One region of the Nocardiopsis sp. iso_238 genome, then DNA from elsewhere that is predicted to be linked to it. Evidence: riboswitches for the same ligand, from Rfam matches in the RefSeq annotation. Region 1 holds a riboswitch; the other holds the start of a gene.
The links. Region 1 has a riboswitch for cobalamin ahead of metE (5-methyltetrahydropteroyltriglutamate--homocysteine S-methyltransferase). Riboswitches for the same ligand answer to the same signal wherever they lie in the genome.
Positions count from the first base shown of each region.

Region 2: linked by a shared signal. The riboswitch ahead of AC0VYL_RS25735 (CoA-acylating methylmalonate-semialdehyde dehydrogenase) and the one ahead of metE (5-methyltetrahydropteroyltriglutamate--homocysteine S-methyltransferase) in region 1 are both predicted to bind cobalamin.

Region 1 is NZ_CM149668.1:4,228,258-4,233,983, forward strand. It holds gene AC0VYL_RS19170 (DUF3558 domain-containing protein) at 1-566, shown strand, start outside; gene metE (5-methyltetrahydropteroyltriglutamate--homocysteine S-methyltransferase) at 652-2,928, opposite strand; cobalamin riboswitch at 3,086-3,311, opposite strand; gene AC0VYL_RS19180 (polysaccharide deacetylase family protein) at 3,518-5,050, shown strand; gene AC0VYL_RS19185 (polysaccharide deacetylase family protein) at 5,266-5,726, shown strand, end outside.
Region 2 is NZ_CM149668.1:5,701,282-5,707,007, forward strand. It holds gene mmsB (3-hydroxyisobutyrate dehydrogenase) at 1-113, opposite strand, end outside; gene AC0VYL_RS25725 (enoyl-CoA hydratase/isomerase family protein) at 110-1,201, opposite strand; gene AC0VYL_RS25730 (acyl-CoA dehydrogenase family protein) at 1,201-2,343, opposite strand; gene AC0VYL_RS25735 (CoA-acylating methylmalonate-semialdehyde dehydrogenase) at 2,340-3,839, opposite strand; adenosylcobalamin (AdoCbl) riboswitch at 3,838-3,984, opposite strand; gene AC0VYL_RS25740 (MFS transporter) at 4,117-5,376, shown strand; gene AC0VYL_RS25745 (TetR/AcrR family transcriptional regulator) at 5,415-5,726, opposite strand, start outside.

The DNA of each region.
Region 1 (5,726 bases):
CCCCCGCCTCGAACGGCGCCCTCGGCGACCCGCCCCACGCCCTGCCCACCGAGCCCTGCGAGTCCTTCACCGACCAGGTGCAGACGGACTTCGTCCTCCGCGACAGCGGCAGCAAGTACGTCTCCGACAACACGTCGAGCTGCTCCAACCTCGGTGACCTCCCCGACAGCAGCTCCACCGAGGGCTTCGGCTCGCTGGAGGTGGGCTTCAAGCTCCCCTACAGCGCCAGCGACTCCCCGGAGGCCGCCGCCGAGGACATCGAGTACACGCTGGACCGCATCCGCGGCGGCGCCGAGTCGGACCGCTACGACGCCGACGACATCGAGATCGACGAGGAGCTGGACGGCCTCGGCAGCGAGGCGTACCTGGTCGTCACCAAGACCGACCTGCTCGGGGAGAAGCTTCCCGAGGCCAGTCTGCTGATGCGCCAGGACAACCTGATCATCTCGGTGACCTACTACCTCGACACCACCCAGGGTGACCACGAGGACCTCGCCCTGCCGGACAACACCCAGGACATCATGGTCAACGCCGCCAACGAGGCGCTGGCCATCGTCGGGGGCTGACCCGTGCGGGCCGTGTAGCGGCCGGGAACACCGAAGGGGGCCGCGGCATCGCCGCGGCCCCCTTCCTCGTGTCCGGCCCCCGCTGCTACGGGAGGTCGGCGCGGACCCGGCGGGCCGCCTCGACCATGTTCCGCAGCGCCTGCTCGGTCTCCGCGTAACCACGGGTCTTCAGACCGCAGTCCGGGTTCACCCAGAGGTTCCCGGCGTCCACGTGCGTGGCCGCCAGCCGCAGGGAGGCCTCGATCTCCTCGACCGACGGCACCCGGGGCGAGTGGATGTCGTACACGCCCGGACCGATGCCCCGCTTGTAGCCGCGCGCGCCCAGGGCCTCGACGAGCTCCATGCGCGAACGGGCGGCCTCGACGCTGGTGACGTCGGCGTCCAGCGCCTCGATGCCGCCGACGATCTGGTTGAACTCCGAGTAGCACATGTGCGTGTGGATGGTGGTGCTCGCCGCCACCCCGGACGTGGCCAGGCGGAAGGAGTTCACCGCCCAGTCCAGGTAGGCCTGGCGCTGCTCCTCGCGCAGGGGAAGCAGCTCACGCAGGGCCGCCTCGTCCACCTGGATGTGGCGGATGCCCGCCCGCTCCAGGTCCGCGACCTCGTCGCGCAGGGCCAGACCCACCTGGCGGGCGGTCTCCCCGAGCGGCTGGTCGGTGCGGACGAAGGACCACGCGAGCATGGTGACCGGACCGGTCAGCATGCCCTTGACCGGCTTGTCGGTGCGCGACTGGGCGTAGGTGATCCACTCGACCGTCATCGGCTCGGGGCGCGAGACGTCACCGAACAGGATCGGCGGGCGCACGCAGCGCGAACCGTAGGACTGCACCCACCCGCGTTCGGTGGTGGCGTAGCCCTCCAGCTGCTCGGCGAAGTACTGGACCATGTCGTTGCGCTCGGGCTCGCCGTGGACGAGGACGTCCAGGCCGATCTCCTCCTGGAGCGCGATGACACGGTCGATCTCCGAACGCAGAGTGCGCTCGTACTCCTCCGTGGCCAGCTCGCCCCTGCGGTGCGCGGCGCGGGCGCGGCGCAGCTCGGGGGTCTGCGGGAAGGAGCCGATGGTGGTCGTGGTGAGGGTGACGTCGGTGGGCGCGCCGCGGTCCTCGGGGCGCTCGTAGGCGTCCTGACCCAGCGCGTCCAGGCGGGCGCGCACCCGGGCGTCGGTGAACGACGGGTTCCCGGTGGCGGCAGCGTCGAAGTCGGCGTCCTCGCCCTCGGTGAGCACGCGGCCGAGCAGGGCCACCTCCCCCGCCTTCTGCTTGGCGAAGGCCAGGGCCGCGCGCAGCTCGGGGGCGAGCGAGGTCTCGGCGTCGAGGTCGATCGGCACGTGCAGCAGTGAGCAGGAGGTGCTCACGGTGAGCTCGTCGGTGAGGGCGAGCAGGGTGCCCAGCTCCGCCACGGCGGCGGGCAGGTCCGTACGCCACACGTTGCGCCCGTCGACGACGCCCGCGACCAGGCGGGTGGAGCCGAGGCCGGAGACCGCGGCCAGGTCCTCGACGCCCTCGGCGTCGGTGACCAGGTCGAGGCCGACCGCCTCCACCGGGGAGTCCTTGAGGACGCGCAGGGCGGCGGCGCCGATGGAGCCGAAGTAGGTGGAGACCAGGAGGGAGGGGCGGTCGGTGAGGGCACCCAGGCGCTGGTAGACGCGCTCCAGGTGGCCGACGGCCGAGCGGCCCTCGTCGGTGGCCAGGATCGGCTCGTCGAGCTGGACCTCGGTGGCGCCGGCGGCCCTGAGGTCGGACAGCAGCCGGGCGTAGGCGTCCAGGAGCTGGTCGAGGAGCTCGATGGGCTCCCAACCCTCGGGGGCGTCGTCGGCGGCCTTGGCCAGCAGGAGGAAGGTCAGCGGGCCGACCAGCACGGGGCGGGTCTGGAACCCGGCCTCGGAGGCCTCACGGAACTCGGTGACGGGCTTGTCACCGACCAGGCGCGGCCGGGTGCTGGGGGAGAGCTCGGGGACGAGGTAGTGGTAGTTGGTGTCGAACCACTTGGTCATCTCCAGCGGCGGGGCGCCCTGCTCGCCCCGGGCGAGCGCGAAGTAGCGGCGCAGCTGCTCGTCCCGTTCACCGGCCTGGGCCGGGGAGGCGAAGCGGGAGGGCACGAGGTCGAACAGGACCGCCGTGTCCAGCACCTGGTCGTAGTAGGAGAAGGTGTTGGACGGCAGGTCGTCCACGCCCGCCTCCCGCAGCTGGGCGTAGACGCCCAGGCGGAGTTCGGCGGCGACGGCGTCGAGTTCGGCGGCGGTGGTGCCGCCCTTCCAGTAGGACTCGCTGGCGCGCTTGAGTTCGCGGTCGGGGCCGATGCGCGGATAGCCGTGCACGGTGGAACGCACGGACGGCCTGGCGGCCGGGGTGCTGGGCATGGAGCTTCTCTCCCTCGTCGAAAGCCGGGTACCGGCCACGAGGCGAGCGAGGACGCGGACACGCCGAGGAGGCGCCCGACGGCGCACGGCTGTCTCCGCCCTCGGCCCTCCCTCGGGGCACGGGACCACCGACGGCACGGGTGCGCCGCCGGGCGGAGGCAGGTCTTCGGACTCGTGGGCGTGCTCCGGCGTGACCGCCGGCCCTCCTACTGGTCGCCGCTTCCCGGTTTCCGACTTTTCCGGTCGGATCACCAGTGCTTATGACGACGTTCGTTCCCACTCACCGCTGCGGGGCAGTCCCGGACTCGCACCGGGTTCCCTCTTTCGACACGCAACGCCCGCCCCGGAAGGCTTCCGGGGTGACCAAGGGTGGAGCGTGTACCTTCCACGGCTGCAAGTATAGGGAGCGCCCCCTCCGCCCATGCACCCGGCGTGGTCCTCGCCCACTCGGCGTGAACCCGCGTCGGGTTCGCGGCATCCCAACCGACAATCAGCGTTACGTGGGGGAGCGCTCCCCCTCCTCCCCCACGAACGTTCGTCAGACGATGAACGTGGAGAACCCCAGGTGAAGCAGCAAGACCGGCAGACCATGGCTCCCGACCAGCCCCTCCTCACGGTCGCGATCGCGATGGTCGTCCTGCTGGGACTGGTGCTGTCGGCGTCCCGACCGATCGGACTGTTGGAGGACAGTGCCTTGGCGGGCGACGGCGACCAGTCATCCGGTGACGGGACACGGACCCCGGCCACCGGCGAACCCGACCAACTGACCACGGTCTCCCCCGACGCGGTCCCCGGAACAGAGGAGATCACTCTCGCCTACGAGGGCGGGGCGGACGTCTCCGTCACCTACCCGTCCATTCCGAACGCCGGACCGCTGACCGATTTCCTGGAGAGGACCCTCGGCGCCCAGGCGCGCTCCTTCGAGGCGGCCAACCCCGGGGCGCGCACGTTCCTCGGGGAGTGGGGCCTGACCGCCGCCGACGAAGGGATCGTGGGGGTGCGGATGACCACCACCGAGACGGACTCCGAGGAGACCAGGGAGGGGCACAGCACCTACTGGTACGAGACCGGCACGGGCGCGGTCCACGGCTCCAGCCACCTCTTCGCCGGACAGGAGGAGCTGGCCGAACTGAACGAGCGGGTGCGCGAGGCGGTGTCCGGCACGGACGCCGTTCCCTCGGCGCTGCACCCGATCAGTTCCCTCTACGACTCGGTGGGCTTCAACCCGGACGGTGACCTCGTGGTGGAGTTCGACGAGGGCCAGGTCGCCCCGGCCGGTGCGGGCCGCGTGCACGCGGTACTGCCCCGGGACGAGGCCGAGTCGCTGCTCTCCGACCTCGGCCTGCGGGTGCGCGAGGCGGCGACCACGGGCGTGCGCGCCTTCTCGATCGACGAGGCCCCGGAGGCGGACAAGGACGGCTCGGCCTCGGCTGCGCCCGGCGTGCTGGCCCCGCGTGACGACTCGGTCGACTGCTCCGCGCCCGACACCAAGTGCGTGGCGCTCACCTACGACGACGGCCCCGGCGGGCGCACCCCCGAGCTGCTGGACGCCCTGGCCGCGCACGACGCCAAGGCCACCTTCTTCGTCACCGGCCTCCCGGTCAGGGAGCACCCGTGGGTGGTGCGGCGCACCTACGCCGAGGGGCACGAGGTGGCCAACCACACTCTGGACCACCCCAACCTGACCGAGCTCTCGGCGGACGGTGTCCGCGAGAACCTGGAGGCGACGCAGGCGCTGGTGTACCGGGAGACCGGATACACCATGGACCTGATGCGGCCTCCGTACGGGGCCACCGACGACACGGTCGCGGAGGTGACGGCGGAGCTCGGGCTGGCGCAGATCCTGTGGAGCGTGGACACCAACGACTGGCGGGACCGCAAGGCGAACGTGGTGCGCGATCGCGCGCTGGACGGCGCGTCCGACGGCGCGATCATCCTGATGCACGACATCCACCCCACCACCATCGACGCGTCGATCGACATCATCCGTGAACTGGACGAACGCGGGTACTCGATGGTCACGGTGTCGCAGCTGCTCGGCACCACCGAGCCGGGCCGCACCTACGTCGACGGCGTCCCCGAGGAGGAGGCCCCGGAGGAGGCTCCGAGCGACTCGGAGTGACCCACCCGCACCCCGGCCCCTCTGGCGGTGTCCACATGTGGACACCGCCAGAGGGGCCGGGGTGTTGTCCCCTATGTTGCTCCCAGCAGTCGTGAGGAGCATCCCCAGAGGGACGAGGGAGTCGGGTCTTGGCGTCGAGGAGAGTTGGGCCGGGCCGGACCGTTCCCCCACCCGGCCCGGTCCGGGCACAGCCGTTCCGGCCGGGGACCGCCCTGGTGCTGCTGTCCCTCACGCTCGCCGCGTGCGGGAACGGGGCGGTGAGCGTGGACGAGGGCGACCCCGAGCGGCTCACCGTGCTGGCCGACGAGGTCGGGGACGGTGTCGGGGAGTGGCGGGGCGACGCCCGGGACTTCACCGGCCACCCCCACGAGCCCGAGGGCGTGGAGGTCAGCGTCGCCTACCCGGAGTTCGAGGGCGCCGACGCCTTCGCGGAGGGCCTTGCCGCGCGGGTGGACCAGGAGGTGCGGGACTTCCGTGCCGGGACCCGCGATCCCGTGCGGCTGGACGTCGACTGGGAGCTGGTCGCCGCCGGGGACGGGGTCCTCGGGGTCCGGCTGGTCCGCACCGAGGAGGACATGCACGGCCTGCGGGAGGGCTACGCGACGTACTGGTACGACGCCCACGACCTCTCCGTGTCCTCCTCCACCGAACTGCTGCGCGGGCAGGAGGAGCTGGT
Region 2 (5,726 bases), 1.5 Mb from region 1:
TCCAGTGCTTCGGGCACCAGGTCGTACCCGGTGACGTCGTGCCCGGCGGCGACGAGGTTGGCGGCCATCGGCCCGCCCATGTTGCCGAGTCCGACGAAGGCGATCGCGGTCATCGCGCACCCCCGTCGGTCGTGGCGGCCGGTTCGGCGAGGCCGACCGGTCCGTCCGGGGCGGGCGCGAAGGCGCGGTCGACGTCGGCGTCGGTGACCTCCGCCAGCGTGGCCGGGGACCAGCGCGGGTCACGGTCCTTGTCGATCACCTGGGCGCGGATGCCCTCCGCGAGGTCGGGCCAGGTCAGCGCGGCCGTGGACACCCGGTACTCCTGTTCCAGGACCTCCTCCAGGGTGGCGAGGCCGCGGGCCCGGCGCAGCGCGGCCAGGGTGGTCTTCACGGCGGTCGGGGACTTGGCCCCGATGGTGTCGGCCGCCCTCGCCGCCTCCGGGTCGCCGTGCGCGCGCAGCCGCGCCACGATCTCCTCGGCGGTGTCGGCGGAGTAGCAGGCGTCGATCCACCCGCGCAGGGCCTCCAGGGGCGCGGCCGGGACGATCTCCGCGAAGCGGCCCACGGCCTCGGTGACGTCGGCCTCCGTTCCCGCCTCCGAGAGCGCGGCCACGAGGTCGGGCAGGCGCTCGGAGGGCACGTAGTGGTCGGCCATCCCGGTGTACACCGCGTCCGCCGCGCCGATCGGCGTCCCGGTGAGCGCGAGGTGGGTGCCGGTCTCGCCGGGCGTCCGCGACAGCAGGAAGGTGCCGCCGACGTCGGGCACGAACCCGATGGTGGTCTCCGGCATGCCCACCTTGGAGCGTTCGGTGACCACGCGGACCCCGCCGTGTGCGGAGACCCCCACGCCGCCGCCCATGACCACGCCGTCCATGAGGGCCACGTAGGGCTTGGGGTAGCGGGCGATCTGCGCGTTGAGGTGGTACTCGTCCCGCCAGAAGTCGGCGGCCTGGCTGTCGCCGTTCACCGCGCTGGCCCGGATGGCGCGGATGTCGCCGCCCGCGCACAGACCGCGCTCCCCGGCGCCGTCGAGCAGCACCACCGCCACGCCCTCGTCCTTCTCCCAGGAGGTGAGGGCGTCCGCGAACGTGCGGACCATCGCGTGGTCCAGTGCGTTGATGGCGCGCGGCCGGTTGAGCGTGGCGCGGGCGAGCGCGCCCTCCACCCGCAGCAGCACCGTGGCGTCGTCTTCGCCGGTCATCAGGCGGCCCCGGTGAGTCGTCGAGCGATGATGAGGCTCATGATCTCGTTGGTCCCTTCCAGGATTCGGTGCACCCGCAGGTCGCGCACGATCTTCTCAATGCCGTACTCCGTGAGGTAGCCGTACCCCCCGTGGAGCTGGAGGGCCTGGTCCGCGACGGTGTACCCGGCCTCGGTGGCGAACCGCTTGGCCATCGCGCACAGGTGCGCGGCCTCGGGGTCCCCCTCGTCCAGGGCGCCCGCAGCCCGCCACAGCAGGGAGCGGGCGGCCTCCAGGTCGGTGGCCATCTCCGCGAGCCGGAACCGGAGCGCCTGCGCGTTGATCAGCGGGGCGCCGAAGGCCTCACGGCTCCCCAGGTAGGCGGTGCTGCGCTCCAGTGCGGCCAGGGCGCCGCCGAGCGAGCAGGCGGCGATACCGAGGCGGCCGCCGTTGAGCCCGTTCATCGCGATGCGGAAGCCGTCGCCCTCGGCTCCCAGGAGGCGGTCGGCGGGCAGCCGGACCCCGTCCATGAGCACCTGGCGGGTGGGCTGGGCGTTCCAGCCCATCTTGGCCTCGTCGGCGCCGAACGACACCCCCGGGTCGTCGCGGTGCACGACGAACGCGGAGATCCCGGCCGCGCCGTCGCCTCCGGTCCGCGCCATCACCACATAGACCTCGGAGACGCCCGCGCCGGAGATGAACTGCTTGGACCCGGTGAGGACGTAGGAGTCCCCGTCGCGGACCGCCCGGGTGCTGAGCGCGGCGGCGTCCGAACCGGCGCCGGGTTCGGTGAGGCAGTAGCTGCCCAGGGACTCCATGGAGCACAGGCCCGGCAACCAGCGGGCGCGTTGGTCGGTGTCGCCGTAGCGGTCGACCATCCAGGCGACCATGTTGTGGATGGACAGGTACCCGGCCACGGACGGGCAGCCGGTGGCCAGGGCCTCGAAGACCAGGGCGCCGTCGAGCCTGGTCAGGCCGGTTCCGCCGGTGTCCTCGGAGACGTAGAGGCCGCCCATACCGAGTTCGGCGGCCTTGCGGAGCACGTCGACCGGGAAGTGCTTGGTCTGGTCCCAGCCGACGGCGAACGGTGCGAGGTGTTCGTCCGCGAACCCGCGCGCGGTCTCGGCCAGCGCGCGCTGTTCGTCGGTGATCGCGGCGGTCACCGGACGACCGGGATCGTGAACTCCGCGCCCTCCTTGACCCCGGAGGGCCAGCGCGAGGTGACGGTCTTGGTGCGGGTGTAGAAGCGGATCGAGTCGGGTCCGTGCTGGTTGAGGTCACCGAAGCCGGACCTCTTCCAGCCGCCGAACGTGTGGTAGGCGACGGGCACCGGGATGGGCACGTTGACGCCGACCATGCCGGTGTTGACGCGCTGCGAGAAGTCGCGGGCGGTGTCGCCGTCCCGGGTGAAGACGGAGACGCCGTTGCCGTACTCGTGCTCGCTGGGCAGGCGCAGGGCCTCCTCGTAGTCGGCCGCGCGCACCACGCACAGCACGGGGCCGAAGATCTCCTCCTGGTAGACGCGCATGTCCGGGGTGACGCGGTCGAACAGGGAGGCCCCGGTGAAGAAGCCTTCCTCGTGGCCTCTGACCTTGAGGCCGCGGCCGTCGACCACCAGTTCGGCGCCCTCCTCCACGCCCAGGGCCACGTAGGCGTCGACGCGGTCCAGGGCGTCCCTGGACACCAGCGGTCCGAAGTCGGCGTCGGGGTCGTCCGAGGCGCCCACGGTCAGCCCGGCGATGCGTTCGGTCAGCTTGGCGACGAGGGCGTCGGCGGTCTCCTCGCCCACGGGGACCGCGACGGAGATGGCCATGCAGCGCTCGCCCGCGGACCCGTACCCGGCGCCGATCAGGGCGTCGGCCACCTGGTCCAGGTCGGCGTCGGGCATGACGACCATGTGGTTCTTGGCCCCGCCGAAGCACTGGGCGCGCTTGCCGTGCGCGGTGGCGGTCGAGTAGACGTACTCCGCGATCGGGGTGGAGCCGACGAAGCCCACGGCGGCCACGCGGGGGTCGGTGAGCAGGGTGTCCACCGTCTCCTTGCCGCCGTTGACCACGTTGAGCACGCCCGGGGGCAGCCCGGCCTCCAGGAAGAGCTCGGCCAGCCGGAGCGGGACCGAGGGGTCGCGTTCCGAGGGCTTGAGAATGAAGGCGTTCCCGCAGGCCAGCGCGGGCGCGGCCTTCCAGAGCGGGATCATCGCGGGGAAGTTGAACGGGGTGATCCCCGCGACCACGCCCAGCGGCTGGCGCAGGGAGTGGACGTCGATCCCGGCCCCGGCGTTGTCGGTGAACTCGCCCTTGAGCAGGTGCGGGATCCCCGCCGCGAACTCCACCACCTCCAGGCCGCGCTGGAGGTCGCCGTGGGCGTCGGCCACGGTCTTGCCGTGTTCGGCGGACAGGGCGCGGGCGATCGACTCGCGCTCGGGCTCGACCAGCTGGAGGAACCTGAGCAGGACCCGTGCCCTGCGCTGGGGGCTCCAGGAGCCCCATGCGACCTGTGCCTCCTCGGCGTCCGCGATGACCGCCTCGGTCTCCGCCCGGTCCGCCAGGGGGACCCTCGCCTGGATCCGGCCGGTGCTGGGGTCGTGGACGTCACCGAAGCGGCCGCTCCGGCCCGGGACGTTCCTGCCATGCACGAAATGCGTCAGCTCGCTGACCATGCGTGTTCGCTCCATCCTCGTGGACCACACGAATCTCGGGCCGCGAGCGGTGGCCTGACTTCCGGGTGTTCGCCCCGGTCACAGTGGCGGGACCGCGCTGGATTCGCACCAGCTTCCCCGCTCTCGGCACCCTCACCATATAGTTGGACGTCCTACTAAATCCAGCCCCCCACGCGACCCGTCTCGGGGCCCGGCGGCCGTTAGCGTGAAGCCGTGTGCCGGTGCCCCGCTCGGGAACCGCCCGAGACACCGGCTCGGGAAAGTCGGTGGTCCCCCCGTGTCCGACTCCACCGCCCGGGCGTCGAACGCGCCGCTCGGCGGACGCTTCCGGGCCTTCTGGTCCGCGTCCCTGGCCTCGAACCTGAGCGACGGCGTGGCGATGATCGCCGTGCCGTGGCTGGCCTCCTCCCTGGCCCCCGACAACGCCGCGCTGGTGGCCGCCGTCGCCACAGCGGGCCGACTCCCCTGGCTCCTCCTCGCGCTGCCCGCCGGGGTGCTCGTGGACCGCCTGCCCCGGTTCACGCTGATGGTCTCCGCCAACGCGCTGCGGCTGCTGCTCTGGGCGCTGCTGGCCCTGGTGGTGTCCTCCGGGTGGGCCTCGATCCCCCTGCTCGCGGCCTTCGCGTTCTGCTTCGGCGCCCTGGAGGTCTGTCACGACACCGCCGCCGAGACCACGGTGACCGCGCTGGTCCCCAAGGAGAGCCTGGAGCGCGCCAACGGGCACGTCAGGTCCGGGGCGATCGTGGCGCAGGAGTTCGCGGGGCGCCCGCTGGGCGGATTCGTGCTGTCCCTCGGCCTGTTCGCCCCGTTCCTGTTCAACGCCGCCGCGCTGCTGGTGTCGGTGGCGGCGCTCCTCCGGGTCCGCGCGACCACCCCCGCGACCCCCGTCAGGCGGGCGCAGCGCGGCGTGTGGGGCGACGTGGTCGAGGGTGTCAAGGCGCTGTGGAACCAGCCGCTGCTGCGCGCGGTGGCGATCATCGCGGTGTTCGTGAACACCGCCTACGCCACGCTGCTCTCCACCCAGGTGCTGTTCGTCCGGGACGTCCTGGAACTGGGCGCGGCCGGGTTCGGCCTGCTCATGGCCTTCGCCGCGACCGGCGGGGTGGTCGGCGGACAGGTGGTCTCCCGACTGCGCCCGGTCCTGCCGCACGGAACCCTGCCGACGCTCTGCCTGGCCGGGAGCGGGCTGCTGTACCTCGTGGTGGCCCTGTTCCCGCTCACCCCCGTGGTCGCCGGGGTGTACTTCCTCAGTGGGGGCCTGGTCCTGGGTTACGGGGTCGCGATGACCTCCCTCCGCCAGCGCCTCACCCCGGACCACCTGCTCGGGCGCGTGAACGCCGCCATGCGCACGGTCAGCTGGGGCATGAGCGCCGTGGGCATGGCGGCGGGCGGTGTCCTGGTGGCCGCCCTGGCACCCACCCTGGGCCAGGCTGACGCGCTCCGTGTCCCCTACGCACTGGTGGGCGCGGTCAGTCTGACGGTGGTGGTGCTCTTCGGCCGCGGGCTCGTCGGTCTGGTGCGCGAGCACGACCGGTGAGCACGGGATCGGGGCAGGAGGGTCGCGCCCCGATCCGGTCAGTCCCCGGACACCCCGAGGGTGCGGAGCATCCCGTGGGCCTCGTCCACGTGGGCGGGGTAGGCCTCGGGACTCTCCGCGAGCCGCATCGCCGTGAGGTCGCAGGCCATGGCGGTGTGGGCGGCCAGGACGGCGACGTTCTCCGCCGCGCCCGCCTCGGTCAGTGCGGCGGCCAGGCGGAGCGCCCGCTGCTGCCGGGTGAGCAGGTAGCGGGATCTGAGGTCGATGCTCTCCCTGAGGAGCCGCACCAGCACGGCGGAGTGCGCGGGAGACAGGGCGGTGGGTCCGCTGGCGTCCGCGGCCTCACGGAG